Regions from separate parts of the Streptomyces sp. NPDC090021 genome, predicted to be linked through region 1. Evidence: riboswitches for the same ligand, from Rfam matches in the RefSeq annotation. Region 1 holds a riboswitch; each other region holds the start of a gene.
What was found. Region 1 has a riboswitch for thiamine pyrophosphate ahead of thiC (phosphomethylpyrimidine synthase ThiC). Riboswitches for the same ligand answer to the same signal wherever they lie in the genome.
Positions count from the first base shown of each region.

Region 1 (5,203 bases):
CGGCACCACCAAGGAGGAGCACACCATGGCCACCCGCACCTTCGGCCACGTCACCGTCACCACGCCCGACCTGGACGAGCCCGGCCTGTACCTCTCGACCGTCGACACCCTCGACAGCCCGCGCGGCGCCCTCCAGGACTTCGCGTTCGGTGACGCCGACCTGCGGGCGCTCGACCTCGCAGATACCCAGCTCATCACCGGCCGCATCACGGGCCTGCGCTCCAAGCGGGTCGAGTTCGAGGCCTTGAACCTGCACGGGGTGGAAATCACCGGCAGTGACCTCGGGGCGGTCCGCTGGAACGAGAGCAAGCTGACCCGCACCCTCCTCCGCGACTGCAAGCTGATGGGGGCCGCCCTGGACGGCCTGGTGCTCGATGACGTGCTGTTCGAAGGCTGCAAATTCGACTACGCGACCTTCGAAAAGGTCCGAGCAACGGGGCCCGTCGCGTTCGCCGGCTGCACCTTCACCGAGGCCACATTCACCGACTGCGACCTGTCCGACGTCGTCTTCTCCGACTGCACGTTCAGGCTCACCGAGTTCGGCACCGGTCGCTACCGGGACACCGACCTGCGCGGCAACGATCTCTCAACAATCCGCGGCGTCTCCAACCTGTCCAAGATCCGCATCGGGCACGTCCAGCAGAGCGACCTAGCCCAGGCCCTCGTGAACGAACTCGACATGACCCTCGGCGACGACTGAGCCAGGAGGACCAGTGCCCTTACACGTAGCCTTCACCGACCAGGACGGCTTGCGGGGGCGGTGCGACCTCGCCGCGGTCCGCACCGTCATCGGGCATCCCGCCCTCGAAGACGGGGCGGTCGTACCGTCCGGGCTGTGGCAGCCACTCAGCGAGTCTGCCCCCCAAGGTCTGAACGCCCCTCCGTGGACCCCGCCGAGCACGCTGGTGGAGATCGTCCGGCCGCCAGCACCGAACGGCGAGAAGCTGGAAGACCTGGCACAGCAGATGGGCGACGAACAGGCCCAGTACCTGGGTCAGGCCCTCGCCAAGCCCAACATGATCACCACCACTGAGAATTACCAGGACGGCCGCCTCATCGGCCTCCATCTCGACAACTGGGACAAGCTCAACTACGGGCAGAAGACGACCGGCCGACGCCGCCTCGCCCTCAATTTGGGCCCCGGAACCCGTTACATCCTTCTGGGCGCCCTCGACGCCCAAGCCGTCTGCCGGGCAGTCCACCCCGAGGACTATGCGTACCGCTGCCCCAGCACGGACGACTACCGCGCCCACGTCGCCGCAAGGCACCCCATCCGGTGCATCCGGATCCGCCTCGCACCCGGCGAGGGCTACATCGCCCCCACGGAGTACCTGCTACACGACGGCTCCACCGAAAACCAGGACCAGCCGTCGGCCATGGCCTTCTGGCTCGGCCGCTGGCAGCGCGGCACCCTGCCGTCCCTCGTCTGATCGCGACGCCGCCACCTCGGTCACATCGACCCGCAGGTGGACCTCCGGTTCAGGTCGTCTGGCCTGGGGCGCCGCCCAGAGGGACTGACACAGACGGTCCCGGTTCGAAATGGCGGAACCGGGACCGTGTGCTGAGGGACGATCTATCGTCAGAAGATCAGGCGACAGAACGGCGAAGGCTGGCCGACGACTCCCCCCGGAATGTCGTCGGCCAGCCACGTTCGCGCAGGTCAGTCGGCCAGCGGCAGGTAGACCCGGTTACCCGAGGCCGCGAACTCCGCCGACTTCTTGAGCATGCCTTCGGCGATCTCCGCCTCCGACGCGGCAGGCTCGTCGCCGCCGAACTGCTCTGTGATGCTTCTGCTGATCTTCATGGAGCAGAACTTCGGACCGCACATGGAGCAGAAGTGCGCGGTCTTCGCCGGCTCGGCGGGCAGGGTCTCGTCGTGGAACTCACGGGCCGTGTCCGGGTCGAGCGCCAGGTTGAACTGGTCTTCCCAGCGGAACTCGAACCGCGCGTCGGACAGGGCGTCGTCCCACTCCTGGGCGCCCGGGTGGCCCTTGGCGAGGTCCGCGGCGTGCGCCGAGATCTTGTAGGTGATGACGCCGGTCTTGACGTCGTCCCGGTTGGGCAGGCCCAGGTGCTCCTTGGGCGTGACGTAGCAGAGCATCGCCGTGCCCCACCAGGCGATCATCGCGGCGCCGATGCCCGACGTGATGTGGTCGTAGGCGGGCGCGACGTCGGTGGTCAGCGGGCCGAGCGTGTAGAACGGCGCCTCCTCGCAGATCTCCTGCTGGAGGTCGATGTTCTCCTTGATCTTGTGCATCGGGACGTGGCCCGGACCCTCGATCATCGTCTGCACGTTGTGGCGCTTGGCGATGGTGTTGAGCTCGCCCAGCGTCTTCAGCTCGGCGAACTGGGCCGCGTCGTTGGCGTCCGCGATGGAACCGGGGCGCAGGCCGTCACCCAGCGAGTACGTGACGTCGTACGTCGCCAGGATCTCGCAGAGTTCCTCGAAGTTCGTGTAGAGGAAGTTCTCCTTGTGGTGCGCGAGGCACCACGCAGCCATGATCGAGCCGCCGCGCGAGACGATGCCGGTCTTGCGACGGGCGGTCAGCGGGACGTACGGCAGCAGCACGCCGGCGTGGACCGTCATGTAGTCGACGCCCTGCTCGGCCTGCTCGATGACCGTGTCCTTGTAGATTTCCCAGGTCAGGTCCTCGGCGCGGCCGTCGACCTTCTCCAGCGCCTGGTACAGCGGCACGGTGCCGATCGGGACGGGGGAGTTGCGCAGCACCCACTCGCGGGTGGTGTGGATGTTGCGGCCCGTCGAGAGGTCCATGACCGTGTCCGCGCCCCATCGGGTCGCCCAGGTCATCTTCTCCACCTCCTCCTCGATGGAGGAGGTGACGGCGGAGTTGCCGATGTTGGCGTTGACCTTCACCAGGAACTTCTTGCCGATGATCATCGGCTCGATCTCCGGGTGGTTCACGTTCGCCGGGAGCACCGCGCGACCTGCGGCGATCTCCTCGCGGACGACCTCGGGGGAGACGTTCTCGCGGATCGCGACGTACTCCATCTCCGGGGTGATCTCCCCGCGGCGGGCGTACGCGAGCTGCGTGACGGCGGCACCGTCACGGCCCCGGCGGGGCTGGCGCGGACGGCCCGGGAAGACCGCGTCGAGGTTCTTGAGGCCACCGCGCGGCGAGGTGTGCTTGATGCCGTCGTCCTCGGGGCGGACCGGGCGCCCGGCGTACTCCTCGGTGTCGCCGCGGCCGATGATCCAGTTCTCGCGCAGCGGCGCGAGACCCCGTCGCACATCGGTCTCGATCTGCGGGTCGGTGTACGGACCGGACGTGTCGTAGAGCGTCACGTCCTTGCCGTTGGTGAGGTGGACCTGGCGGACCGGCACCCGGATGTCGGGGCGGGAGCCCGCCACGTAGCCCTTGTGCCAGCCCGGCTTGCGCTCGGTCGAGCCGTCGGCGTCGTGGCTGACGGCAGGCGTGCGTGCGTCCTGAATGGTCATGAGACCTATCTCCCTACGCCGGCATTACCCGGTAACAGGTTCGGCGGTCGACGCAGCCTCCTCCCGTACGCATCCGTGATGCGCGTACGGTGATCAGCGTCCTCTCAGCCCGGTGCTCCGAGCTCCCGCGTTGTGCAAAGTAGCCCCCACGCTAGCGTCATCCATGGCGTGCTGAACAGTGGGCCCCCTCATCTCTTGCGATGATCTGCTGGTGACGTCATCGCCGCAGCCCCCCACCGAGCCCCCCGAGCCCAGTGCCCACTCCGGCCACGCGCACGACGGCCCCAGCCATTCCCCCGGCCAGTCATCGGGCCACTCACACGGCCATTCGCACAGTCATGCACACGGGCCGGCGGCCCCCGTCTCGAAGCACCTGCGCAAGGTCATCGCGGCTGTGCTGATCCCGTTCGCCGCCGCCGTCCTCGTCGGCCTGGCGGTGCTCTGGCCGGGCGGCACGCCCGGCCACGAGCGGACCGGAGTGGGCTTCGACCGGCAGACCCAGCAGGCCAAGGTCGTCTCGCTGGAACAGGTCGACTGCAAGTCCGTGAACGCCTCGCAGGCGCCGGCGACCGGCGGGTCCCCGTCGGGCGGCGCGGCGCGGGCCGCTCAGACCGGGGACTGCAAGAAGGCCACCGTCGAGATCGGCAGCGGCCCGGATAAGGGGCGCACCTTCGTCGAGATCGTCCAGCCGGGCGCGCCACGGCAGTTGGCCGACGGCCAGGAGGTGGTGGTGGCCTACGCCCCGGACGCGCCCCGCGACCTGCAGTACTCGGTGATCGACGTGAACCGCAAGGTCCCGCTGGCGGTGCTGGCCGGCATCTTCGCGCTCGCGGTCGTCCTCGTCGGGCGGATGCGCGGGCTGTTCGCGCTGATCGCGCTGGTCGTCAGCTTCGGCGTGCTGACGCTGTTCATCCTGCCCGCCATCCTCCAGGGATCGAATCCCCTGGTGGTCGCGGTGGTCGGGGCGAGCGCGATCATGCTGATCGCGCTCTACCTGTGCCACGGTCTGACCGCCCGCACTTCGGTGGCGGTCCTCGGCACGCTCGTGTCGCTGCTGCTGATCGGCTTGCTGGGGTCGGTGTTCATCGACTGGGCGTTCCTCAGCGGCAACACCGACGACAACACGGGGCTGATCCACGGGCTGTACCCGGACATCGACATGAGCGGTCTGCTGCTCGCCGGCATCATCATCGGATCGCTGGGCGTGCTCGACGACGTGACGGTCACCCAGACCTCGGCGGTATGGGAACTCCACCAGGCCGACCCGTCGATGGGGCCGCGGGCCGTCTACCGGGCGGCCATCAGGATCGGCCGCGACCACATCGCGTCGGTGGTCAACACCCTGGTGCTGGCCTACGCGGGCGCCGCGCTCCCCCTGCTCCTGCTGTTCTCCATCGCCAACAGCAGCATGGGGTCGGTCGCGAACAGCGAGCTGGTCGCGGTGGAGATCGTACGCACCCTCGTCGGCTCGATCGGGCTGGTCGCCTCGGTGCCCGTGACGACGGCGCTGGCCGCGCTGGTGGTTTCGGCCGACCGGCCGGAATCCCCGGCCGTCGCACCGGGCTCGGGACCGGTGCGCGGCGGCCGGGGCCGGCGGCGCAAGCGCTGAAGGGCTGAGCGCTGGAGCGCTTGAAGGGCTGCGCGCTGATGGGCTGAGCGCTGGAGGGCTGGGGGGCTGGGGGGCTGGGGGCTGTTCAGCCAGCGTTCTGCTCGTTGTGCTTCGACTCGGCCAGGATCCTGCCGAGC
Region 1 covers NZ_JBIVFO010000005.1:144,687-149,889, reverse strand. The annotation lists gene ACIPXC_RS05455 (pentapeptide repeat-containing protein) at 26-700, shown strand; gene ACIPXC_RS05450 (hypothetical protein) at 714-1,430, shown strand; gene thiC (phosphomethylpyrimidine synthase ThiC) at 1,661-3,457, opposite strand; TPP riboswitch at 3,451-3,596, opposite strand; gene ACIPXC_RS05440 (YibE/F family protein) at 3,636-5,066, shown strand; gene ACIPXC_RS05435 (SsgA family sporulation/cell division regulator) at 5,152-5,203, opposite strand, start outside.

Region 2 (5,203 bases), on a different contig from region 1:
TCCCCCGATGAACAGGGCGATCGCGGTGGCGGCGAGCGCGTACTGCAGGGAGTTCCAGATCGCCTCGACCGGTGGCACCAGGAAGGTCCCGCCGCCGGCGCCGGTGTCCTGCAGGGCCCGGTAGAAGCCGAGGCCGTAGCCGCCGGGGGCGTCGAAGGACCGCTCGACGAGCACGGCCAGCGGCGCCACGATCAGCAGCCCGACGGTGAGCAGCACCGCGCCCAGCAGGGTGCGCTGCGCCCAGCCGCGCGGCCGGTGGGCGGTGCGGCCCGGGTCGACCAGGCGCAGCGCGGTCTCGCGCCGGCGCACGGTCCAGGCGTGCAGGGCGAGGATCGCGCCGATCGCGGCGAACTGCACCATCGTCAGCACGGCGGCCGTCGACAGGTCCAAAAGCTGCGCGGTCTGCCGGTAGACCTCCACCTCCAGGGTGGAGTAGGCCGGTCCGCCCAGGATCAGGACAACGCCGAAGGAGCTGAAGGTGAAGAGGAACACCATCAGGGAGGCCGCGGCCACCGCCGGGGCCAGGGCGGGCAGCGTCACCCGCCGCCAGGCGGCGAACCGGTCGGCGCCCAGCACCCGCGCGGCTTCCTCCTGGCGCGGGTCGAGCTGGGCCCACAGCCCGCCGACCGTGCGGACGATGACGGCGTAGTTGAAGAAGACGTGGGCCAGCAGGATCGCCCAGACGGTGGTGTCGAGGCGGATGCCCGCCGTTTCGTCCAGCAGTCCGCCGCGCCCGAGCAGGGCGAGGAAGGCGGTGCCCACGACGACGGTCGGGAGCACGAAGGGGACGGTCACGACCGCCCGCAGCAGCTGCTTGCCGGGGAACTCGAAGCGCGCGAAGACGTACGCGCCGGGGAGTGCGATCAGCAGGGTGAGCACGGTGGAGGCGAGCGCCTGCCAGGTGGTGAACCACAGCACGTCGGCGATGTCGGGCCGGGCCAGGACCTCACCGAACCGGCCGAACTGCCAGCCGGTGTCGGTCTTGAGGCCGCGGCCGACGATCGCGGTGACGGGGTAGGCGAAGAACAGCCCGAAGAAGGCCAGGGGGACGGCCATCAGGGCGAGGCGGACGGCGGTGGCGCGCCCGCTCTCGCCCTGTCCGGGTGTCCGCCCCGGTCCGGGGACCGGGGCGGCGTCGTGCGGCGCCGCGCCCGGGTCCTTCGTACCGCTTACTTCACGACGAGCGCGGTCCATGCCTTGACCCACTGCTCACGGTTCTCGGCGATGGTCTCCGGAGCGACGTTCTCGGGCTTCTCGACCACCACACCGTGCTGGGTGAACAGCTCCGGCAGCGCGGCGTCCTTGACCACGGGGTTCACGAACATCTGGAGCGGCATGTCCTCCTGGAACTTCTTGCTGATCATGAAGTCCACGAGGGCCTTGCCGCCCTCCTCGTTCTTCGCGCCCTTCAGCAGGCCCGCGAACTCGACCTGGCGGAAGCAGGTGCCGGTGGAGACGCCCGTGGGGGCCTCGGCCGGCTGCGGCTCGCCGTAGAGGACCTCGACCGGCGGGCTGGAGGCGTAGGAGACGACCAGCGGGCGGTCGCCCTTGGCCTTCTTGCCGCCCGCGGAGCCGGAGAACCGCTCGTTGTAGGCCTGCTCCCAGCCGTCGACGACCTCGACGCCGTTGGCCTTCAGCTTGGTCCAGTAGTCCTTCCACCCCTCCTCGCCGTACTTGCCGACGGAGGCGAGCATGAAGCCGAGGCCGGGAGAGGAGGTCGCGGCGTTCTCGACGACCAGCAGGTTCTTGTACTCGGGCTTGACCAGGTCGTCCAGCGTCTGCGGCGGGGCGATCTTCTTGTCGGCGAAGTAGGCCTTGTCGTAGTTGACGCAGATGTCGCCGGAGTCGACCGGGGTGACCCGGTGCTCCTTGTCGAGCACGTACTCGGGCTTCACCCCGCCCAGGCCCTTGGCCTCGTAGGGGGTGAAGATGCCGTTGTCGAGGGCGCGCGAGAGCAGGGTGTTGTCCACGCCGAAGAAGACGTCGCCGCGCGGGGAGCCCTTGGTGAGGATCTCCTGGTTCAGGGCGGCGCCCGCGTCACCGGACTTCAGCACCTTGACGGTGTAGCCGCTCTGCTGCTCGAACTCCTTGAGGACCGCTTCGGTCACGTTGAAGGAGTCGTGGGAGACGAGCGTGACGGTCTTGGACTTCGGGGCGTCGCTCGTGCCGGCGGGCTTGTCCTTGGCGTCGCCGCCGCCACAGGCGCTGAGCGTGGTGACGCCCAGCGCGGCCGCGAGCGCGGCGCCCGCGATCTTCCTGGTGGTGCTCACTGGTGAATTCCTCCTGGGATGACCAGGAGAAGACGCGGCCCTGACCGGCGCTCTGTGCGAGCGGACGCCGGGCAGGGCGCAACAGCTTGAGTGGTGACCGAACTTCCTACCCCGAATGACCGGGGCGAGGTTCAGAGGGTCTGCGGATGACGGATACCGCACTCTCAGCGCTGTGGCGCTCCCCTGTCGGAATATGCAATTGGTTCGGCCACAGGGTACCCCGTGGCCGAATGGGGCCGGCCGGAAGCGGAGGCTAGCGCTCCGAGGCTGCGAGCTGGCCGCACGCGCCGTCGATCTCCTGACCGCGGGTGTCACGCACGGTCACGGGCACACCGTGGCGGGCGATCGCCTCGACGAAGGCCTTCTCGTCCTCGGGCCGCGAGGCGGTCCACTTCGAGCCGGGCGTCGGGTTCAGCGGGATCAGGTTGACGTGGACGCGCTTGCCCTTGAGCAGCCGGCCCAGGAGGTCGCCGCGCCAGGCCTGGTCGTTGATGTCACGGATCAGGGCGTACTCGATCGAGATCCGCCGGCTGGACTTCTCGGCGTACTCCCAGGCCGCGTCGAGGACCTCGCGGACCTTCCAGCGGGTGTTCACCGGGACCAGGGTGTCGCGCAGCTCGTCGTCCGGCGCGTGCAGCGAGACGGCGAGACGGCACTTGAAGCCCTCGTCGGCGAACCGCAGCATGGCCGGGACCAGGCCGACGGTGGAGACGGTGATGCCGCGCTGGGACAGGCCCAGGCCGTCGGGCTCCGGGTCGGTGAGCCGGCGGATGGCGCCGACGACGCGGTTGTAGTTGGCCAGCGGTTCGCCCATGCCCATGAAGACGATGTTCGACAGCCGGGCGGGGCCGCCGGGGACCTCGCCGTCGCGCAGGGCGCGCATGCCGTCGACGATCTGGTGCACGATCTCGGCGGTGGAGAGGTTGCGGTCCAGGCCCGCCTGGCCGGTGGCGCAGAACGGGCAGTTCATGCCGCAGCCGGCCTGCGAGGAGATGCACATGGTGACCCGGTCGGGGTAGCGCATCAGGACGGACTCGACGAGCGTGCCGTCGTGCAGCTTCCACAGGGTCTTGCGGGTGGTGTCGTCGTCGCAGCTGATGTGCCGGATGACGTTCATCAGGTCCGGGAGGAGCTCCTGCTGGAGCTTGGTCCGGGAGCCCGCCGGGATGTCGGTCCACTCGGCCGGGTCGTGCGCGTAGCGGGCGAAGTAGTGCTGGGAGAGCTGCTTGGCCCGGAAGGGCTTCTCACCGATCGCGGCGACCGCTTCGCGGCGCTCGGCCGGGGTCATGTCCGCGAGGTGCCGGGGCGGCTTCTTGGCCCCGCGGGGAGCGACGAAGGTGAGCTCACCCGGAGCGGGACGGGGGGCCATGCGGTACTCCTCAGTACGACGAGGTGGGGGTCACCCCGCGCGTGCAGGGCCGGTCCGCGGCTGAAGCCGCTGGACGGAAAGGGCGCGCCGCGTACGCGCGGCGCGCCCTCCAGGATAACCCGACCGGGACCGGTCAGCCGGTGCCGACGAAGGCCGCCAGCAGCAGCCACACCACCGGGGCGGTGGGCAGCAGCGAGTCCAGCCGGTCCATGATGCCGCCGTGGCCCGGCAGCAGGGTGCCCATGTCCTTGATGCCCAGGTCCCGCTTGATCATCGACTCGCCCAGGTCGCCCAGGGTGGCGCTGACCGCGACCGCGAGGCCGAGCAGCAGGCCCTGCCACCAGGCTCCGCCGTCGATCAGGAACTCCATGCAGAGCGCGCCGGCGGCCATGGCGAAGGCCACCGCGCCGAAGAGGCCCTCGCGGGTCTTGCCGGGGCTGATGCGCGGCGCGAGCTTGGTCTTCCCGAAGCGCCAGCCCACCGCGTAGGCCCCGGTGTCACTGACCACGGTCAGGAGCAGGAAGGTGATCACACGCTGCGGCCCGTCGTCGGCGGTGAGCAGCATCGCGACGAAGGTGGCCAGGAAGGGCACGTAGAACGCCGCGAAGGCACCCGCCGTGACGTCCTTGAGGTAGTCCTCGGGGGGCTCGGTCATCCGCCACACCAGGACGGCCAGCACGGTCAGTGCCATGGCCACCCAGGCGCCCTCGGCCCCCCGGACGTATCCGGCGACGACCATGGCCGCGCCACCGACCGCGAGCGGGACCAGAGGGGCCTTGATGCCCTTCTTCTCCTGCAGCCGGGAGGTGAGCTCCCACAGGCCGACGACGACCGCCACGACGACGACGCCGACGAAGACCGCCTTGACGATCAGGAGAGAGGCGAAGATCACCGCGCCGAGGCCTACGCCCACCCCTATCGCGGCGCGCAGGTCCCGCCCCGCGCGCTTCTTCTGCGGCGGGGGGGAGGAGTCCTGCGGGTGCTCGGCATGCGGAGGCGGGGGGCTGGGCATGGGCTCCTGCGGCGGCGTATCGGCGCGGAAGGGGGAGCCGCCGTGCGGGGCGGCCCCCCGATCGCGTGCTTCCCGGTCGTCGAAGTCACGGCCGGCGGCATCGGGCACGATGGGCATGGGCCGAGTGTGCGGGCCCACCTGCGCATCGTATGCGGGACCCGCCGGAACCGGCTCCGGCTGCCAGGAAGAGTCGTTCATCAGACTTCGAGGAGCTCGGCTTCCTTGTGCTTGAGGAGCTCGTCCACCTGCGCGACGTACTTCGCGGTGGTGTCGTCGAGCTCCTTCTCCGCGCGACGCACCTCGTCCTCGCCCGCCTCCTTGTCCTTGACGAGCTTGTCGAGGGCGTCCTTGGCCTTGCGGCGGACGGAGCGGATGGAGACCTTGGAGTCCTCGGCCTTGTTCTTGGCGACCTTGATGTACTCCTTGCGGCGCTCCCCGGTCAGCTCGGGGAAGGTCACACGGATGATGCGGCCGTCGTTGCTCGGGTTGACACCGAGGTCGGAGTCGCGGATGGCCTGCTCGATGTTGCGCAGCGCGGACGCGTCGAACGGC
Region 2 covers NZ_JBIVFO010000020.1:71,497-76,699, reverse strand. The annotation lists gene ACIPXC_RS18115 (ABC transporter permease) at 1-1,056, opposite strand, end outside; gene ACIPXC_RS18110 (thiamine ABC transporter substrate binding subunit) at 1,170-2,270, opposite strand; TPP riboswitch at 2,356-2,465, opposite strand; gene rlmN (23S rRNA (adenine(2503)-C(2))-methyltransferase RlmN) at 2,524-3,639, opposite strand; gene ACIPXC_RS18100 (phosphatidate cytidylyltransferase) at 3,773-4,849, opposite strand; gene frr (ribosome recycling factor) at 4,849-5,203, opposite strand, start outside.
Region 2: linked by a shared signal. The riboswitch ahead of ACIPXC_RS18110 (thiamine ABC transporter substrate binding subunit) and the one ahead of thiC (phosphomethylpyrimidine synthase ThiC) in region 1 are both predicted to bind thiamine pyrophosphate.

Region 3 (5,203 bases), on a different contig from region 1:
GGCCGCGGGGACGGGGATGTCGCCCTGTCCGAGGTGCAGTACGTCGGAGCCGATGGCGTGGGCGACGTCGGCTCGGTCGTTCACGGCGAGGAGCCTGCCGTGACGGCGCGCGGCCTCGGCGAAGACCTGGAGGTGTTCCAGCTCCTCGCCCGCCTCCATGCCCTTGTCGCGGAGCTGGACGATGTCCACGCCCCCGGCCAGGACGGCGTCGAGGAACTCGGGGAGGTCACCCTGGCGCTTGCGGGCGTCCGTGCACAGGTAGAGCCGGGCGTCGGACAGCTGCATGGGTGTACCCCCCGTGATGGAGGCGGTGTACGGGCGCGGGGCCCGTACACCGCGGTGGAGCTACTGCGGATCAGGTCAGAGGGCGAGCGCCTGAGCGCGGCGCTTCACCTCCGTGCCGCGATTCTCGCTCAGCGCCTGGGCGGGGGTGCCCGGCAGGGTCGGGTCGGCGGTGAAGAGCCACTCCAGCATCTCCTCGTCGGAGAAGCCGTCGTCGCGCAGGACGGTCAGCAGGCCGACGAGGCCCTTGACCACCTTGTCGCCGTCGATGAACGGCGCCGGAACCTGCAGGGCCCGGTTCTCGCCCCGGCGGACGGCGATGAGCTGCCCTTCCTTGACCATCTGGCGGACCCGCGTCACCTCGACGTTCAGCATCTCCGCGATGTCGGGGAGGTACAGCCAGTCGGGGACGAGGGAATCGATCTTTGCGTCAATCTCGGTCACAGGCCAAGCCTGCCACCTCCCACCGGCAGCCGGTAGCCGGGCGGACCGTCCGTGGCACGCCGCCCCGGCCGGGCGGGCCGCCGGCTACGCGGTGGCCGATTTCAGCGGGGTGCCCGGGTCGGCGACCCGGACCGGGTCCACCGGGACGCCGGCCTCGATCAGCCTGCGGCCCTGCGCCAGGTCGCGGGGGCGGCCGACCGCGAGGACCGCGACCAGGGCGCCGTCCCGCAGCCAGCACACCGACCAGGTCTCCTGGCCGGTGTCGCCGCGCCGGACGAGGGTGTCGGCCCCGCCGTGGTGGCCGGCGTACTGCACGAAGCGCCCGAACTGCTCGGACCAGAAGTACGGCACCGGGTCGTAGACCGCGGTGGGTTCCCCGGCCAGGATGTTCGCCGCGACGGCGCGCGGGCCCTGGAGGGCGTTGTCCCAGTGGTGGACCAGCAGCCGCGTCCCGTAGCGCCCGGACGGGAAGGAGGCGCAGTCGCCGACCGCGTACACCCCCGGCAGGGAGGTCAGCAGGTGGGCGTCCGCGGTGACCGAGCCGTCCGCCCCGCGCTCCACTCCGGACCCGGCCAGCCATCCCGTGGCGGGGCGCGCGCCGATCCCCACGACCACCGCGTCGGCGGGCAGGGTCCTGCCGTCGCCCAGGAGGACCCGTCCCTCCTCCACCGCGGTCACCTTCGCGCCGGTGATCAGTTCGGCGCCGGCCTGTGCGTACCAGCGAGCCATCGGCTCGGCGACCTCGGCGGGCAGGGCGCCCGCCAGCACCCGGTCGGCCGCCTCGACGACGGTCACCGCGCAGCCCGCCTCCCGGGCGGCGGTGGCGAACTCGGCGCCGATCCAGCCCGCGCCGACGACCACGACCCGGGAGGCGGCCGCCAGGACCGGGCGCAGCCGCGCCGCGTCGTCCAGCGTGCGCAGCAGGTGGACTCCCGGGACGCCCTCGGTGCCCGGGAGGGGCAGCGGCTGCGCGCCGGTCGCCAGGACGAGGGTCCCGTACGGGACCGGTCCCGCCTCGGTGTCCAGCTCGTGGTCGGCGGCCCGCAGTCCGGTGACCTCCGTACCGAGGCGGAGTGCGATGTCCAGGCCTTCGAAGTCCACGTCGAAGGCGGAGTCCTCGGCCTTGCCGAGCAGTACCGCCTTGGACAGCGGGGGGCGGTCGTAGGGCTGGTGGGGTTCGGCTCCCAGCAGGGTCACGGGGCCCGTGAAGCCCTGCTCGCGCAGGGCGACCGCGGTCTGCACCCCGGCCATTCCGGCGCCGACGATCACGACGCCGCGCTGATTCTGTTCCGTCTGCTCGCTCACGCGGCCACCCTAATCTTCTGACGCTCCGTCAGGAACAGGTGCCGCCTTACCCGCCGTCCACGGCCGGGATAGTCTGGCAACCGTACCTATCGCGGGAGTCCGGCGCACCGGGCTGAGAGGGAGGCTGTCCGGCCTCCGACCGTACGAACCTGATCCGGGTCATGCCGGCGAAGGGAGGGGCTGGACGCCCATGCACTCGTCTCGAAAGGGATCCGACGTCCTCGTCATCGGGGGCGGCATCATCGGCCTGGTCACCGCCTGGCGGGCGGCGGCCCGCGGACTGAGCACCGTACTCGCCGACCCGGCACCGGGCGGCGGCGCCGCCCGGGTCGCGGCCGGCATGCTCGCCCCGGTCACCGAACTGCACTACGGCGAGGAGGCCCTCCTCGGGCTCGGTCTCGCCTCCGCCGAACGCTATCCGCGGTTCGCCGCCGAGCTCGCGCAGGCGGGCGGCGGCATGGACATCGGCTACCGCGCCTGCGGCACCCTCGCCGTCGCCCTCGACGCCGACGACCGCCTCCACCTGCGCGAACTGCACGCCCTCCAGCGCCGCTGCGGCCTGGAGTCCGCATGGCTCACCGGCCGCGAGTGCCGCCGTCTGGAACCCATGCTCGCCCCGGGCGTGCGCGGCGGACTGCGCGTCGACGGCGACCACCAGGTCGACCCGCGCCGGCTCGCGGCCGCCCTGCTGGCCGCTTGCGAAGGCGCCGGGGTGACCGTCCACCGGGCGGCCGCCGAACAGCTGCTCACCACCGCGGACCGGGCGACCGGCGCCCTCCTCGACGACGGTACGGAGCTGCGCGCCGACCAGGTGGTCCTGGCCGCGGGTTCGCTCAGCGGCAGGCTGGCGGGCGTACCCGCCGAGGTGCTGCCGCCCGTGCGGCCGGTCAAGGGTCAGGTGCTGCGGCTCGCCGTGCCCCCCGCCTACGCGCCCTTCCTCTCCCGCACCGTACGGGCGGTCGTGCGCGGCAGCCACGTCTACCTCGTGCCCCGCGAGAACGGCGAACTCGTCATCGGCGCCACCAGCGAGGAACTCGGCTGGGACACCACCGTCACCGCGGGCGGGGTCTACGAACTCCTGCGCGACGCGCACGAACTGGTACCCGGCATCACCGAACTCCCGCTCACCGAGACCCGGGCGGGGCTGCGTCCCGGCTCGCCCGACAACGCCCCCCTGCTGGGCCCGACCGACCTGCCCGGCCTGCACCTGGCCACCGGGCACTACCGCAACGGGGTGCTGCTGACCCCGCTCACCGGCGAGGTGATGGCCGAGCTGCTGGTCACCGGCGAACTGCCCGAGATCGCACGCCCCTTCGCCCCCCGACGCTTCTCCGCCGCACGTCAGGAGTCGTACGCATGACCATCTCCGTCAACGGCGAGCCGCGCGAGGTCGCGGCCGACACCACGCTCGACACCGTCGTCGCCGACCTGACCGCGGCCGCCTCCGGGGTGGCCGCCGCACTCAACGAGACCGTGGTCCCGCGCGGCCAGTGGCCGGCCACCCCCGTGGGCGACGGCGACCGCGTGGAGATCCTCACCGCGGTCCAGGGAGGCTGACCGGCATGGCCGACGACCTCTTCACCCTGGGCGACCGGACCTTCTCCTCCCGCCTGATCATGGGCACGGGCGGCGCCCCGAGCCTGGACGTGCTGGAACGCGCCCTGGTCGCGTCCGGCACCGAACTCACCACCGTGGCCATGCGCCGCCTGGACCCGACGGTGCAGGGCTCCGTCCTCTCCGTCCTGACCCGGCTCGGCATCTCGGTCCTGCCCAACACCGCGGGCTGCTTCACCGCGGGCGAGGCCGTCCTCACCGCCCGGCTCGCGCGGGAGGCCCTCGGCACCGACTGGATCAAGCTGGAGGTGGTCGCGGACGAACGGACCCTCCTGCCCGACGGTGTCGAACTGCTGGACGCCGCCGAGGTCCTGGTGGACGAGGGCTTCACCGTCCTGCCGTACACCAACGACGATCCCGTGCTCGCGCGCAAGCTGGAGGACGTGGGCTGCGCGGCGATCATGCCGCTCGGCTCCCCCATCGGATCCGGGATGGGCATCCGCAACCCGCACAACTTCGAGCTCATCACGGAGCGCGCGGGGGTCCCGGTGATCCTGGACGCGGGAGCGGGCACGGCGTCGGACGCCGCGCTGGCGATGGAACTGGGCTGCGCGGCGGTGATGCTGGCCTCGGCCGTGACCCGGGCACAGGAGCCGGTCCTGATGGCATCCGCCATGCGGGACGCCGTCTCGGCGGGCCGCCTGGCCTTCCGGGCGGGCCGCATCCCCCAGCGCCGCTTCGCCGAGGCCTCCTCCCCCACGGAGGGCCGGGCCGCCCTGGACCCGGAACGCCCGGCGTTCTGACCCGAGCGCCCCCGGACGTCCCGAGGTCCCGGAGCCCGGCGCGCCCTGCGGCGCCGAGCGTGCTGGTCACCGGCCCCGGGGCGGGCGGGCGGCCGCCGGTCCCCGGCGGGGAGCCGAGGGGTGGGAGCCCCGCCCCGCCCCCTCCCCCACGTCACAGCTGCGCTGCAAGGCGACCCGCCCCCGCCGGGGGCCCGGCGTCGGCTCGTAGAATCGCCGGGTGGATACGACCCTGGAAGACCCGCTCGTCGGGCGCGTGCTCGACGACCGCTACCGCATCGATGCCCGCATCGCGGCCGGCGGCATGGCCACGGTCTACCGGGCCGTCGACACCCGCCTGGACCGGATCCTCGCCCTGAAGGTGATGCATCCGGCGCTCGCCTCCGACGCCGCCTTCGTCGACCGGTTCATCCGCGAGGCGAAGTCCGTGGCGCGCCTCGCGCACCCCAACGTGGTCGCCGTGTTCGACCAGGGCACGGACGGGCCGTACGTCTACCTGGCGATGGAGTACGTCTCCGGCTGCACCCTGCGCGACGTGCTGCGCGAGCGCGGCGCGCTCCAGCCCCGGGCGGCCCTCGACATCCTCGAACCCGTCCTCGCCGCCCTCGGCGCCGCCCACCGGGCCGGCTTCGTGCACCGCGACATGAAGCCCGAGAACGTCCTGATCGGCGACGACGGCCGGGTCAAGGTCGCCGACTTCGGCCTGGTCCGGTCCGTCGACTCGGTGACCAACACCACCGGCTCGGTCCTCGGAACCGTCTCCTACCTGGCCCCCGAGCAGATCGAGAGCGGGATCGCCGACACGCGGGCGGACGTCT
Region 3 covers NZ_JBIVFO010000042.1:35,836-41,038, forward strand. The annotation lists gene thiE (thiamine phosphate synthase) at 1-285, opposite strand, end outside; gene ACIPXC_RS28300 (Rv2175c family DNA-binding protein) at 361-726, opposite strand; gene ACIPXC_RS28305 (NAD(P)/FAD-dependent oxidoreductase) at 811-2,031, opposite strand; TPP riboswitch at 2,113-2,224, shown strand; gene thiO (glycine oxidase ThiO) at 2,222-3,391, shown strand; gene thiS (sulfur carrier protein ThiS) at 3,388-3,588, shown strand; gene ACIPXC_RS28320 (thiazole synthase) at 3,594-4,388, shown strand; gene pknB (Stk1 family PASTA domain-containing Ser/Thr kinase) at 4,606-5,203, shown strand, end outside.
Region 3: linked by a shared signal. The riboswitch ahead of thiO (glycine oxidase ThiO) and the one ahead of thiC (phosphomethylpyrimidine synthase ThiC) in region 1 are both predicted to bind thiamine pyrophosphate.